3 regions of the Pectobacterium parvum genome follow, and region 3 is predicted to be linked to each of the others. Evidence: predicted binding sites of a transcription regulator. Region 3 holds the regulator's gene; each other region holds the start of a gene.
The links. The regulator PurR, encoded in region 3, represses purine synthesis genes. The targets are predictions, from matches to a motif close to CANGCAAACGTTTGCNTG.
Positions count from the first base shown of each region.

Region 1: LOZ86_RS18020 (nucleoside-specific channel-forming protein Tsx) is a predicted target of PurR. The motif match lies at 2,739-2,756, and genes of this name have one in related genera.
Region 2: purL (phosphoribosylformylglycinamidine synthase) is a predicted target of PurR. The motif match lies at 1,496-1,513, and genes of this name have one in related genera.

Region 1 covers NZ_CP087392.1:3,997,883-4,003,151, reverse strand. Annotated here, with positions in the region: gene ppdD (prepilin peptidase-dependent pilin) at 1-404, opposite strand, end outside; gene nadC (carboxylating nicotinate-nucleotide diphosphorylase) at 719-1,609, opposite strand; gene LOZ86_RS18020 (nucleoside-specific channel-forming protein Tsx) at 1,754-2,614, opposite strand; gene ampD (1,6-anhydro-N-acetylmuramyl-L-alanine amidase AmpD) at 3,034-3,606, shown strand; gene ampE (beta-lactamase regulator AmpE) at 3,606-4,460, shown strand; gene LOZ86_RS18005 (glycoside hydrolase family 43 protein) at 4,512-5,269, opposite strand, start outside.
Region 2 covers NZ_CP087392.1:1,382,896-1,388,164, forward strand. Annotated here, with positions in the region: gene mltF (membrane-bound lytic murein transglycosylase MltF) at 1-1,393, opposite strand, end outside; gene purL (phosphoribosylformylglycinamidine synthase) at 1,610-5,269, shown strand, end outside.
Region 3 covers NZ_CP087392.1:2,663,099-2,668,367, forward strand. Annotated here, with positions in the region: gene LOZ86_RS12020 (C40 family peptidase) at 1-847, shown strand, start outside; gene cydH (cytochrome bd-I oxidase subunit CydH) at 957-1,046, opposite strand; gene purR (HTH-type transcriptional repressor PurR) at 1,436-2,461, shown strand; gene cfa (cyclopropane fatty acyl phospholipid synthase) at 2,667-3,818, shown strand; gene LOZ86_RS12040 (riboflavin synthase) at 3,915-4,550, opposite strand; gene LOZ86_RS12045 (MATE family efflux transporter) at 4,797-5,269, shown strand, end outside.

The DNA of each region.
Region 1 (5,269 bases), 1.3 Mb from region 3:
GATTGCAGGCTCTCTGCGTTGCTATCCGTGGCACAGTTTTTCGTCCAGCGTGAAGATCCGATTTCGGTATCCCACGTTGGCGTCAGAATAACGCGCAGCCCTTGCAGAGTGGATTGGCCAGTCAGCGTAATTACTCCTTGAGTGACGCTAACGGCGCTAACATAGCGTGAAGATTTGCTACCCGGAATTCCCTGACTACCGGTATTGCAGGCCGTAAAAGCGGCATTTTCCAGACCACAGAGATCGACGGGCGTTTTATAAGACACCATCGTTTGAAGCATGTCCGTTAGCGCAGCTTTTTGCAGATAGCCTTGATAAGCCGGTACGCCAATAGCGCTGAGGATGGCGACGATCGCAATAACAATCATCAGCTCAATCAGCGTAAATCCTTGCTGTTTTATCATGTCGATTTCCCTGTTGTGGCACATAAATGAAAGGCTTCGGTGCAGAAATCCATACGGATGGCGGCAGCATAGAAAAGGGGGCGAAGGCTGACGAGCAGAGAAATATGAAACAGGAAAGCGCTACGACATGTTTTTAGAGACTTGCAGAGGATTGAAAATTTTTTGCGAACAGAGACGCAATTTTCACGCTGTCGGGACAGGAAGTCCGCGCAGGATTTACCGTGTGTGTCGTTACGATGGTGTACGAGAGGATGAGATGTCGAGAGGTGAACGAGGTGCGAAATGGCACCTCGCTGGTAGAAATAGAAGAGCGCTTAGATAAAGCGCATGGATAAATCCAGTGCCTGTACGTGCTTGGTTAACGCCCCCACGGAGATATAGTCCACGCCCGTTTCCGCGTAGCCACGCAGCGTGTCGAGGGTGACATTACCGGATATTTCCAGCAATGCGCGGCCTTGTGTGGTGTTAACGGCTTCCCGGATATTGTCCAGACTGAAATTATCCAGCATGACGATATCTGCGCCCGCTTCCAGCGCCTGCTGTAATTCATCCAGTGATTCGACCTCAACTTCTACCGGAACATCGCTGCGTAAAGACTGTGCTTTTTCTACCGCATTTTTGATTGAGCCTGCGGCGATGATGTGGTTTTCCTTGATCAGGAAAGCGTCGGATAAACCGAGTCGGTGGTTGTCTCCGCCACCGCATGATACGGCGTATTTCAGCGCGGTTCTCAGCCCCGGCAGCGTCTTGCGCGTATCCAGCAGTCGAGTACGCGTTCCCTGCAATACGGCAACATAACGGCTGACTTCGGTTGCGACGCCGGACAGCGTTTGCAGGAAATTCAGCGCAGTACGTTCGCCTGTCAGGAGCTGTTTGGCTGGCCCCGTGATGTCACACAGCGTTTGGTTGGGCGTGATAGCGTCGCCATCGGCAACGTGCCAGACGATCGTGGTCGTGTTGCCTAATTGAGAAAAGACTTCCTCAAGCCAGCGCGTGCCGCAGAATATGCCTGCTTCACGCGTGATAATGCGTGCGCTGACGGTCTCGTTGTCGGGGAGCAGAAGCGCGGTAATGTCTTGATTAGCATCGACGATGCCACCTAAATCTTCACGCAAGGCCAGTTGCACGCTGGCGGGGATATCTTGTGCAATACGAGCGAGCAAGGCTTGTTGGCGTTGTTCCTGACTGTAGCGACGCGTTGACATGACAAAACTCCGAAGGGGGATTCGGAGGTCTATGCTACCTTGTTTATATCAGGACATCCAGAATGAATAATTATTACAATTCAAACTGTTACTGTTATTAATCTTCCGGCGAACATCCGTGGTCGCCGGAAAGGGGAGGCGATTTTAGAAGTTGTAACCAACGACCAGATAGTAGCCCCAGCCGGTAGATTTCACTTCAAACGGGCCTTTGCCGAAATTGAGTTCTGCGCCATCAGCCCATTGGCCGCCGTTGTGGAAATAACGAGCGACGAAAGAGTAGTGCCAGTGGTCGTAGCCCAGCGCCAGAATATGGCTGGAGGCAATGGAATTGTTGGTGCGGCTTGAATTCGATTTATCACGCAGTTCTGAGCCAAAATCGAAATTGGTGAAGCTGATGTACGAGACGTTGCCGCCCAACATTGAGCCCAGTGGGTAAGAGTATTTCACTTTTACACGGTAGCCGTCCCACTCGTTTTCGTTAGCGGCGCCGTAGTTCTGCCATTGGTATTTGGCATAGCCGTTCAGTGAGAGGGACAGATCGGTGCCGGTATCAATATCGGTACCTAAGCCCATGTACCAGGTGCTTTGGCGTGAACCGCTGTTGCGACCCTGATCGTAAATAACGTTATTGGCGATGTACCACTCTTTAAACGGACCAAAGCTCAGGTCAGCTCCCGTCAGTTTATCAATTGAGAAGCGTGGTTCGATCTCGACAAACAGCGGAGAGCCTTTGTCCCAAATGCCACGGCTGTCGGGATCGCCACCAAAAAACTTAGGCGCATCGGCGTAACCGTAGAAATCGAACCAGTCTTTACGCGCAAATGCTTCGTATTCCAGGTAAGTCGTGCTGTTCAGTTGCGGCCCGAAACGGGTGTGGGCGCTACCGACGACGTTAATGCTCTGGTGCCACCAGTCGGACAGATATTCGGCTTTATTGCTGTCGGCAAGAACAGGCATTGAGCATGACAGTGCGAGCAACGCGCCTGCGGCGAAAGTTTTTTTCATGTTAAGTACCATAGTGTTAGACGTCATGTGCGTCGTACGTAAGACCGCAAAATAAGTTTTGGTAATATCTAAAAAAATCAGAAGATAATTTTGTCATGCATTTTAAGTAAAAATAGACGCAATGCACGAAAACGATTGCCTTTTATTATGCTATTACATTTGTAATGTGATTTTAATCACATAATGGTGTTAGGAATTTCACCTTACTAAAAAAGTATCGGGATTGCATTCAGGCAGGAAAGCGACGGGAATATCACAAAACGAACGGTAAAACCTATTGATACCCAGTTGAATAGATAGCACGGCGTGAAACATGGTATCTTGGATACAAGGACCTTTTGGCTACAATTGTTTTTACTCCGGAAATTGATTTTTCGCCTGATTCAGCCGGCAAACGATACGATGCGAGGTTATCGCCGATGCTTTTGGAAAATGGCTGGTTATCCGACATTACACACACGCCTTCACCGCATTATGATGGTCGCCCGAATGATGAGGTGCCTTCCCTACTGGTGATCCACAATATCAGTCTGCCGCCCGGCGAGTTTGGTGGTCCGTATATTGATCAATTGTTTACGGCGACGTTGGATCCCACTGCGCATCCTTATTTCGCCGACATTTCCCATTTACGCGTCGCGGCACACTGCCTGATTCGCCGCGATGGGCAAATCACACAGTATGTGCCTTTCGATCGGCGCGCCTGGCATGCCGGTGTGTCGGTGTTTGAAGGCCGGGAACGCTGTAATGATTTCTCTATTGGCATTGAGCTGGAAGGGACGGATACGCTGCCTTTTACCGCGCAGCAGTATCACTCGCTGGTGGCGATTACACGCCTATTGATGCGGGCCTATCCTATTACGCCGTCGCGCATTACCGGACACAGCGACATTGCGCCGGGCCGTAAAACCGACCCCGGACCGGCATTTGACTGGGACGGCTATCATCGTCTGCTACAAGAAAACTGGACAGAGAACAAAGGGAGTCTGGATTAATGACGCTGTTTACACTGTTGCTTACGCTGGCATGGGAACGCTTGTTCAAACAGGGCGAGCACTGGCAGATCGATCATCGGCTTGAGGTCGTGTTCCGGCACGTACCAGCTCCGTCTTTATTGCAAACGCTGTTCCTGACGCTCTGCTGCATGGGCATCGTGGCGGGCCTGCTGTGGCTCACGAGCGGTATTCTATTCGGCCTGATTTCTCTTTTGCTGTGGATTATCATCAGCTTGATGTGCATTGGTGCGGGTGAAATCCGTCAGCACTATCGGCGCTATTTGCAGGCTGCACAGCGCGGTGAGGCGGATGCCCGCCGGGAAATGGCGGCTGAACTGGCGCTGATTCACGGTCTGCCCGTTGGCACGGGAGAAGAAGAGCAACTGAAAGAGCTGCAAAATGCGCTGCTGTGGATAAATTTCCGGTTTTATTTAGCACCACTGTTCTGGTTTATCGTTGCCGGACCCTACGGGCCGATTGCTCTGATGGGGTACGCGTTTTTACGCGCCAGACAGACCTGGCTTGCCCGCCACCACACCCCGCTGGAGCGCGCGCAGTCTGGTGTCGATAGTTTACTGCATTGGCTTGACTGGATTCCTGCCCGCTTGGTCGGTGCCGCTTACGCACTGCTGGGGCACGGCGAGAAAGCGCTGCCTGCCTGGTTCGCCTCGCTGGGGGATTCTCGCAGTTCACAGTATTGGGTGTTGACTCAACTGGCCCAATTCTCTCTGGCGCGTGAATCCCACGTTGAGCCTGTGGAGACGCCCAAAGCCGCCGTCACGCTAGCGAAAAAAGTGACGCTAGCATTAGTGGTCGTCGTCGCGCTCCTGACGATATACGGTGCGCTGGTTTGATTTCTACATGTACGTCCCAACGGACGTCCCAGCGCACCCATTTCTCGCTTATTACCTGTCTGCGGGTGGTTCGCCGAACACGGGCATACCGTCACGATCCCAGATGAAGGTTTTAATCCGCGTATGGCGATTCGGGTCATACAGCGGATCGCCTTCTATCTCCGTGTAGTTGCGGGCATGGTAAACCAGAACGTCTTCGCCCGTTTCTGTTTGAGTAAAGCTGTTATGGCCCGGCCCAAATTGCCGGTTTTCCCGGCTGGTGGTAAAGACTGGTTGCTGCAATTTATGCCAGCTTGTCGGGTTCAACAGATCGCTGCCTGCATTCGCCCACAGTAAGCCGATACAGTAATTTTCATCGGTGGCGCTGGCGGAATAGGTGATGAAGAGACGTTCGCCGTGCTTAATGACCGCGGGCCCTTCGTTGACTTTAAAACCAATCACTTCCCACGGCAGTTCCGGCTTGCTCAACATGACCGGCGTGCCTTTCAACGTCCACGGATTTTCCATTTCCGCCAGATACAGATTCGAATTACCTGAAATAGCGGGATCTTTTTGCGCCCACAGATAGTAGCGTTTGCCTTTGTGTTCAAAGTGGGTGGCATCCAGCGAGAAGGTATCGAATTGCGTATAAATCCGGCCTCTTTCGACCCAGTTGCCTTTTAGCGGGTTGCTGTCTGCACATTCCAACGCAAACATGCGGTGCTGGAATAAGCCGTCTTTGATGTCTTCCGTCGGTGCGGCGGCGAAATAGACATACCATTTGCCATTAATCACATGCAGTTCCGGTGCCCAAATCAGCGCACTTAACG
Region 2 (5,269 bases), 1.3 Mb from region 3:
GAATGTTTTCCACGTAGTTATAGGCTTCATGTCCGCGCGCGTAGCCGTAGGTGGTTTGAGTGTAATAGCGCTTCTGGCTCAGCATCGGCAGGCGCATCTTCACATCGACCCAGCTGTCGGGGTTACCCTTCTGTTTTTCGGTCAATTTACGCGCATCAAGCAGATGGGCGTATCCCATATTGTAAGACGCCAGCGCAAACCAGATTTTTTCATCTTCCGGGATGGTGTCCGGCATTTTCTGCATCATGTGCGACATATATTGCGCACCGCCGCGAATACTTTGCTCTGGGTCGACTCGATCGGTGACGTTCAGGCTTTCTGCCGTGTTGCGTGTGAGCATCATCAGCCCGCGCACGCCGGTAGGAGAAGTCGCCAGCGGGTTCCAGTGTGACTCCTGATAGGAGATAGCGGCCAGCAGCTTCCAGTCGATATCGGTGGCGTATTTTTCAAACAGCGGGCGCAGATCCGGCAGCGTTTCATCAATCGCGCTCAGGAACGTGGTGGTATCGACATAGTCAAATTCGCCAACGTGACCGAGATACTTCTCCTCCAGACGCGCGAGCGTACCGTCTTCGACAATCTGGCTGAAGAAATCCAGCAGCGCGGCGGACAGGCTGTCATCGTGTGAACGGCGCATATACCAGGTAACCGGCTCTTCATCGCTGAGATCGAAGGCGACGGCAAGCTGCGGATGAATTCGCTGCATCAGACCGATGGTGACCGAATCACCCAGCGTATAGTCCAGTTTGCCGTCGGCAACCTGCTTCAGTAATTCCTGCGTGCTCTGATCGGAAGCCGATTCCCAGCTTAGCTGCGGGTATTTCTCTGCTTTTAGATCGCGCAGTGTCGCGGCGTGGGCGGAACCGGATGTGACGACGAGGCGGCCTTGCAGTTTATCCAGTGTTTTTGGGCGGGGTGAACCGAGGCGGTACACCATCTGTTGTGAAATGGAATAGTAGGTTGGGCCGGCACGAAAGCGTTCCAGACGCTCGTGGTTGTAGATCAGCCCGGCAGCCAGCAGGTCGGCATCGTCACCGCCCAGATCGTCAAACAACTCGTCAAGATTCTTGCGTGACGAGACCACCAGCTTGACGCCGAGGTAATCGGCGAACCGTTTTGCCAGTTCATAGTCCAGACCTGTCGGGGATCCGTTGCTCACGGCATAAGTCAGCGGTGAGTTGACTGTGCTGATACGCAACTCACCGCGTGAGAGGATCTGCCTGAGCTGTACATCCTGGCTACTGCGCCAGGGAATGCTAGGCCATAGCGCTAACGCCAGCAGTAACGTGATAATCCCGATGAAAAAATAATTTAATTTTAACGGCTTCAAATAGTTATCTCTCGGCGGCCATGTGGCCAGGCTGTCTGTAACGGCAGTTTTTTTATACGTCATTTCCCAGAGTGGGGGCATTTTGCTTAACAAACCGCCAGTGTGCAACTTTTATTGATTTGGTCACCGATTAATCACTCGTCGGACGCGAAGTGAAATTATCGCCACGCAAACGGTTTCGTCCGAGGGAAGGATTCTCTATAATATGCGCGTTTCCCCCCTGTTGTGCCCCATGGCTGTATCGCAGCCAGTGCATCGAAGACGAGAGAACTTTAGATTATGGAAATACTGCGTGGTTCACCTGCTTTATCGGCTTTTCGTATTAATAAATTGCTGGTCCGCTGCAAAGAGCACGTTTTGCCGGTCAGTGATATCTATGCTGAATACGTACATTTCGCCGATGTCAGCGCCCCGTTGAACAACGATGAACAGGCCAAACTGACACGTTTGCTGAAGTATGGTCCTTCTCTCGCGGAGCACGAACCGCAAGGCCATCTGTTACTGGTCACGCCGCGTCCCGGCACGATTTCACCGTGGTCTTCCAAAGCAACGGATATCGCCCATAACTGTGGATTAAGCAAAGTACTGCGCCTGGAGCGTGGTCTGGCTTTCTATATTCATGCGCCTACGCTGAGCGATGAACAGTGGCAGCAACTGGGGGCACTGCTGCATGACCGGATGATGGAAAGCGTATTTAGCGACCTGAAACAGGCCGAAGCGCTGTTCTCTCATCATCAACCTGCTCCTTTCAAGCGCATCGAAATTTTGCTGCAAGGGCGTCAGGCACTGGAAGAGGCGAACGTCCGTCTGGGACTGGCATTGGCAGAAGATGAAATTGACTATCTGCTGGAAGCCTTCACCAAACTGGGCCGTAACCCAACCGATATCGAACTGTATATGTTCGCACAGGCGAACTCTGAGCACTGCCGCCACAAGATTTTTAACGCTGATTGGGTGATCGATGGCGTCACTCAGCCGAAGTCACTGTTCAAAATGATCAAAAACACCTTTGAACACACCCCCGATCACGTTCTCTCTGCCTATAAAGATAACGCCGCCGTCATGGAAGGTTCCGCCGTCGGCCGTTTCTACACCGATCCCAACGGGCAATATACTTACCATCAGGAAGATGCACACATCCTGATGAAGGTTGAAACGCATAACCACCCAACCGCCATTTCACCGTGGCCGGGCGCAGCAACGGGATCCGGTGGTGAAATCCGTGACGAAGGCGCGACAGGCCGTGGCTCCAAGCCGAAAGCGGGTCTGGTGGGCTTCTCCGTTTCGAACCTGCGCATTCCTGGCTTTGTCCAGCCGTGGGAAGAGGAAGAGTTCGGCAAGCCAGAGCGTATTGTCAGCGCGCTGGATATCATGACCGAAGGCCCACTGGGCGGCGCGGCATTCAACAACGAATTCGGTCGTCCTGCACTGACGGGTTATTTCCGTACTTATGAAGAGCGCGTTGACAGCCACAATGGTACAGAGCTGCGCGGCTACCATAAACCAATCATGCTGGCGGGCGGCATTGGTAACATCCGCGCCGATCACGTCCAAAAAGGCGAAATTATCGTCGGTGCCAAACTGATTGTACTGGGCGGACCGTCCATGAATATCGGTTTGGGCGGCGGTGCAGCCTCTTCTATGGCATCGGGTCAGTCTGATGCGGATCTGGATTTTGCTTCTGTACAGCGTGATAACCCAGAAATGGAACGCCGCTGTCAGGAAGTGATCGACCGCTGCTGGCAATTGGGTGAAGCCAACCCGATCCTGTTTATTCACGATGTCGGCGCGGGTGGTCTGTCCAACGCGATGCCGGAACTGGTGAGTGACGGCGGTCGCGGTGGTCGCTTTGAACTGCGCGATATTCTGAACGACGAGCCGGGCATGAGCCCGCTGGAAGTCTGGTGTAACGAATCGCAGGAGCGCTACGTTCTGGCCGTTGCGCCAGAGCAACTGGCACTGTTTGATGAAATCTGCCGTCGTGAACGTGCGCCTTATGCGGTGATTGGCGAGGCGACGGAAGAACTGCATCTGACGATGAACGATCGTCACTTCAACAACCAGCCTATCGATCTCCCGCTGGATGTGCTGTTGGGCAAAACGCCGAAGATGCTGCGTGACGTTGAGCGCAAACAGGTAGAAGGCACGCCGTTACAGCGTGATGAAATCTATCTGGCAGAAGCGGTCGAGCGCGTGCTGCACTTGCCTGTTGTTGCCGAAAAAACCTTCCTGATCACCATTGGCGACCGCTCTGTTACCGGAATGGTAGCCCGCGACCAGATGGTCGGTCCGTGGCAGGTGCCGGTGGCTGACTGTGCGGTGACTACCGCCAGCCTTGATAGTTATTATGGCGAGGCAATGTCTATCGGTGAACGTGCGCCAGTCGCGCTGCGTAACTTCGCCGCTTCCGCGCGTTTGGCTGTGGGTGAGGCGCTGACGAACATTGCGGCCACGCATATCGGCCCGCTGACTCGCGTGAAGCTGTCTGCGAACTGGATGGCAGCAGCCGGGCATCCGGGCGAAGATGCCGGACTGTACGATGCGGTGAAAGCCGTGGGTGAAGAGCTGTGCCCTGCGCTGGGTCTGACGATTCCGGTGGGTAAAGACTCCATGTCGATGAAAACTCGCTGGCAGGAAGAGGGCGAAGATCGCGCGGTAACCTCGCCGATGTCGCTGGTGATCTCTGCGTTTGCCCGCGTGGAAGACGTGCGTAACACGGTAACGCCACAGCTGCGTACCGGACAGGATAATGCGTTGCTGCTGATCGATTTGGGTGCAGGTAATAAAGCACTGGGCGCTACAGCGCTGGCACAAGTTTATCGTCAGTTGGGTCGTAAGACGGCAGATGTGCATAGCCCAGAGCAACTGGCAGGCTTCTTTAACGCCATGCAGCAGCTGGTCGCGGACAAAGCGCTTCTGGCCTACCACGACCGTTCAGACGGTGGCCTGCTGGTTACGCTGGCAGAGATGGCGTTTGCTGGCCATTGCGGCGTGACTGTCGATATCGCGTCTCAGGGTGAGGATACGCTGGCGACGCTGTTTAACGAAGAGCTTGGCGCCGTCATTCAGATCCCTGCGGCACGTCGTGCGGAAGTGGAAGCGGTTCTGGCACTGCATGGTCTGGCAGATTGCGTGCATTACCTTGGTCATGCTGAAGAAGGCACGCGTTTCACCATCAATCAGGGTGCAGAAGCCGTCTATCAGGAAAGTCGTTCAACGCTGCGTCGCTGGTGGGCTGAAACCAGCTGGCAGATGCAGCGCCTGCGTGATAACCCGCAGTGTGCCGATCAGGAACACATCGCCAGACAGGATGATAACGATCCTGGCCTGAACGTGTCGCTGACCTTCGATCCGAAAGAAGATATTGCTGCACCTTATATCGCTAAGAATGTCCGTCCTAAAGTGGCAGTGCTGCGTGAGCAGGGTGTGAACTCTCATGTCGAAATGGCGGCGGCGTTCCACCGTGCGGGCTTTGATGCAATTGACATCCATATGAGTGACCTGCTGGCGAATCGCCGTAACTTGCAGGATTTCCAGGCGCTGGTTGCGTGTGGCGGCTTCTCTTATGGTGACGTGCTAGGCGCGGGTGAAGGCTGGGCTAAATCCATTCTGTTCAACTCTCGCGTTCGTGATGAATTCGCTGAATTCTTCCTGCGTCCTCAGACGCTGGCGTTAGGTGTCTGTAACGGCTGCCAGATGATGTCTAACCTGCGTGAGCTGATTCCGGGTGCCGATCTCTGGCCGCGTTTTGTTCGCAATAAATCCGATCGCTTTGAAGCGCGCTTCAGTCTGGTCGAAGTGGAGAAAAGCCCGTCGCTGTTCATGAATGACATGGCCGGATCGCGCATGCCGATTGCCGTTTCACACGGTGAAGGACAAGTCGAAGTCCGCGACGATGCGCATTTGGCGGCGATTGAAGAACACGGTCTGGTGGCGCTG
Region 3 (5,269 bases):
CTTATTTATTACTCTTTTTATATTATTTTTCAATAATCTATCCCTGAACATCGTTCAGGCTGCGCCGCATACCCCGCATTCTGCGCCGAAGAAAAGCGCCGTGGCAGAAACGAATAAGAAAAGCCGCCAAACAAAGGGTAATGCTAAATCCCCGACGCCGATCAAAAGCAAAAAACCAGAATCTACCGCCGTCAGCAATAAAACCAAATCCCGCACCGCGAGCAAAGTGACAGAGAAAAAGCCGTCACGAACGCAAAGCAGCACGCCCGCGCTAGTGAAAAAAAATCTTAAAAAGCTGAAGCCTGAAGAAGAGAAGCAAACAACCGCCCAAGCCAGAGTCAAAACCGGACTGAAGAAGACCGCACTCAAGGGGAAAGCGGATAAAAATCCAGCGCCGACAGAAAAAGGAATGGCGCTAAGCGCTGCGCATAAAAAACGCTATCAGCATGCCAAAACGACCGCAATGAATAAGTTGATGAGTCAGATAGGCAAACCTTACCACTGGGGCGGCTCCTCTCCTTTTACCGGATTCGACTGTAGCGGACTGGTTTATTACGCCTACAAAGATGTCGTTAAGATCCAAATTCCACGCACCGCAAACGAAATGTATCACCTGCGTGATGCTGCTCCGATTAAAAAGAGTGAGCTGGAAAGTGGCGATCTGGTCTTCTTCCGCATCAATAATCGTGGCGCAGCCGATCACGTCGGGGTTTATCTGGGTGAAGGGAAATTTATTCAGTCGCCGCGTACAGGCTCAGATATTCGTATCAGCAAGCTGAGTGAAGATTATTGGCAGGAGCACTACGTTGGCGCACGTCGCGTGGTGACGCCGCAGACGATTCGTTAAGAGACAGGTTGTACGTAGTAAAGAAAAGCAATGTGAAGAAAACGATCCAGACACGTTATGGCATCATCAACGTGTCTGAATATCTAACCCGCCCAGAGGCACCCTTCGGTTAGTTCATCACCGCAATAAAACTAAACGCGATGATCACAGCCAACGAGCCAACGGTTGTTAGCAAAGACATCTTCAGATCTGTATCCATAAATTACTCCTTATTAACGAACAAATTTTATCTGAAAGCTTCATCTGAAAAGACACCACCATTCACAGCCGAACCCGCTTAGGTAGTTAAAGCTACAAATAATAGGGTTATTACGATTCTTTCATAATTGTAGCGAAAAATCTCGGACGAATGCATCACTAATAGTATAAATTAGCCCTTTCACTTTCATGATAAATCGGACACAATCCGCTGTTTATGAAAGCGCTGCGTATCAGTCGAAAAACGTCAACCCAGATCCCTTCGGTATAACATTCGGCATTCTCCTTCTGAAATCCTGTTTTTTAGCTTAGAAGAAGAACATTAAACGTAGGCAAACGATTAACAATATACTTACGTCTGTAACAGGTAAGTTCAGGAGTCATTTTTAGATGGCAACGATTAAAGATGTGGCAAAACGTGCTGGCGTTTCCACCACAACCGTATCGCACGTGATCAATAAAACACGTTTCGTCGCCGAAGAGACTAAGGCAGCCGTCAGGGCAGCAATCAAAGAATTGCACTATTCACCCAGCGCCGTCGCCCGCAGCCTCAAAGTTAATCACACTAAATCTATCGGCTTGCTGGCCACTTCCAGCGAAGCCCCCTATTTCGCCGAGATCATTGAAGCCGTTGAAAACAGCTGCTACGCCAAAGGCTACACGCTGGTGCTGTGTAATTCGCATAACGACATCGGCAAGCAGCGCGCCTATCTTTCCATGTTGGCGCAAAAACGCGTCGACGGCCTGTTGGTGATGTGTGCCGAATATCCGCCCGAGTTATTAGGTATGCTGGAAGACTATCGCAGCATTCCGATGGTCGTGATGGACTGGGGACAGATGCACAGCGATTTTACCGATACGATTATCGATAACGCCTTTGAAGGCGGTTATATGGCAGGTCGTTACCTGATTGAACGTGGCCACCGAGATATCGGCGCCATCCCCGGTACTCAAGAACGCAACACCGGCAGCGGACGCTACCTCGGCTTTTTGAAAGCATTGAAGGAAGCCGACATCACCGTGCGTGACGAATGGGTGGTTCGGGGTGATTTTGAACCGGAATCCGGCTACAAAGCCATGCATCAGATCCTCGCACAGAAACAGCGACCTACAGCCGTATTCTGCGGTGGCGATATCATGGCGATGGGGGCTATCTGTGCGGCAGATGAACTGGGTCTGCGCGTACCGCAGGATATTTCGGTGATCGGTTATGACAACGTGCGCCACGCGCGTTTCTTTACGCCTGCGCTGACCACCATCCATCAGCCAAAGGAGCGTCTGGGTCAATCTGCGTTCGCTATGCTACTGGATCGCATTACTAGTAAGCGGGAAGATGCGCACGTCATTGAAGTGCATCCGACGCTGATTGAGCGCCGCTCGGTTGCAGACGGCCCCTACCTCGACTATCGCCGCTAGCCGTAGCCATTCTGTACAGACGATTTTCTTATTCCTGCTGCTTCCCCTCTCTGCTTCAGCCAATTCTCTTGTATGCTGGCTGAAGCAGTTCTAAATTTAATACCGTGTTTCATTTTCTCTGGTGACAGCCGATACCTCGGCTGCGATAAGTGTTGTCCTGGTGTGTTTTACGATACTTTTGCATGTGAAAAGTTAAGGAGACATGATGGGTTTACCTTATACAGAAGAATGGGATCCTGATACCGCGCCTTGGTTCCACATCGTGCAGGGCATGCTGGCCGCCGCGAATATCACCATCAACGGCACTCGCCCTTTTGACATCCGCGTGACCAACCCCAATTTCTTTAAGCGTATCCTGCGTGAGGGATCGCTGGGGCTGGGAGAAAGCTACATGGACGAATGGTGGGAGTGTGAACGGCTGGATATGTTTTCCCATCGCGTTCTGCGCGCAGGGCTGGATACTCAACTGCCCCGCCGCCTCCACAACCTGACGCGCGTTGCCCTCTCCCGCATCACGAATTTGCAATCCCGCCGACGCGCTCAGGTTGTCGGTAAAGCGCATTACGATTTAGGTAATGATCTCTTTACCCTGATGCTAGATCCTTACATGCAATACTCCTGCGCTTATTGGAAACAGGCGCAAACGCTGGAACAGGCGCAGGAAGATAAACTCACCATGATCTGCGAAAAGCTCCAGCTAAAATCAGGAATGACGCTGTTGGATATCGGCTGTGGTTGGGGCGGGCTTGCCGAGTTCGCGGCACGCCACTACGGCGTGTCAGTTTACGGCGTCACTATTTCCAGAGAACAGCAGATGTTGGCACAGCGACGTTGTCAGGATCTGAACGTCATCATTGAATTGCAGGATTATCGCGATCTCGAGCGGCAATTCGATCGCGTGGTGTCAGTTGGCATGTTTGAACACGTCGGGCCGCGCAACTATGACAACTACTTCCGCGTCGTTCTGCGTAATCTAAAACCCGACGGGCTGTTTCTGCTACATACCATCGGGGCCAATAAGACTAACCCGCACATCGATCCCTGGATTCATAAATACATATTCCCCAACGGCTGTATTCCCTCCATACAGCATATTGCACAGGCGAGTGAGCCTTATTTGGTAATGGAAGACTGGCACAATTTCGGTGCTGATTACGATCGTACATTAATGGCCTGGCACGCTCGCTTTCAGCAGAACTGGCCACCGCTTTCCACACGCTATACGGCCCGCTTCCGCCGGATGTTCAGCTACTATCTTAACTTTTGTGCAGGGGCTTTCAGAGCAAGAAACCTTCAGCTCTGGCAGGTCGTGTTCAGCACGGATGGGGTCGAAGGTGGATTGCGCGTTGCGCGCTAACAGCATTGTGTGTTGACAGAAAATCGTGTGCTGACAGAAAAGAGAAAACCGGACGGTAGAAACGCCGTCCGGTTTACCAGAATGTGCAACGTAGAATTACTCTTCCTTGCCGAGATCGCTCGCCTGCTTGCTAGCCAACACGCGCTCGACCGTATCGACCACGGCCTGTGTCTGCGGATCGATTTCGATATTAATGCGGTTTCCCAGACGCTTCTGTCCCAGCGTGGTGCGGTTCAGCGTTTCTGGAATTAAATGCACGCAGAAACGTCCACGGGTCACTTCTCCCACCGTCAGGCTGATACCGTCAATTCCAACGAAGCCTTTATGTAGCACGTATTTCATCAGCGCTTCATCTGCAAGGCGGAACCAAATCTGATGGTTATTCTCTGAAACCTGAATCTTAACCACTTCCGCGGTACACATGATGTGGCCCGACATGACGTGCCCACCGATCTCGTCACCGAATTTCGCGGCTCGCTCAATATTCACGACATCGCCTTCATGAATATCGCCCAGATTCGTTAACCGCAGCGTTTCCTTCATGAGATCAAAACTGACACGATCGCCGTCAACAGCGGTGACCGTCAGGCAGCAGCCATTATGCGCCACCGATGCGCCGGGCACGAGCCCTGGCAACAACTCAGGCGGGAGCTGGACAATGTGCGTGCGAAAGTTGGATTTTTCTTCAATCGACACCACCGGCGCGGTGCCCTGAACAATACCGGTAAACATGCGGTTTGCCTCTTAAAAACAAAGAAATGACTCTGTGCAGTGTGCCCGATATTTCGCGGAAAACCAAACCGGAATGCCGTATACCGCATAGCTATCGAAACCGTAGCGTAACAAATAGAATATATTCTCTTCCATGCTGGTTTACTTTCGTTAAGTCGTTACAATAATGCTCGCTTTACCCCGATCTGTTTTTCATATCTGAGTCATTTACCCTGCTATTACGTTAGTCATTCAAGGAAGGTATCCGTGCAACAGTATCTGACAGAAGCGCGTAAATTATCGGCGCTTGCTGTTCCTGTCATTATTGCGCAAGTGTCCCAAACGTCGATGGGTGTAGTTGACACCATCATGGCCGGTGCTTATAGCGCCACCGATATGGCCGCCGTCGCCGTGGGAACCTCTATCTGGCTACCCGCCATTCTTTTTGGTCATGGTCTGCTACTGGCGTTAACGCCCGTTGTCGCACAGCTCAACGGCTCAGGCCGACGCGATCGTATTTCTCATCAGGTGCGACAGTCTTTCTTTCTCGCCGCCATCATTTCTGTGCTTACGATGCTGGTGCTGTATCAGGGGGAATACGCCATCAACCTGATGAGCGACGATTCGCCTGAGCTGGCTGCGAAAGCCATCGGCTATCTGCATGCGCTGCTGTGGGGCGTTCCCGGCTATCTGTTCTATCAGGTTTTACGCTGCCAGTGTGAAGGGCTGTCCAAAACCTA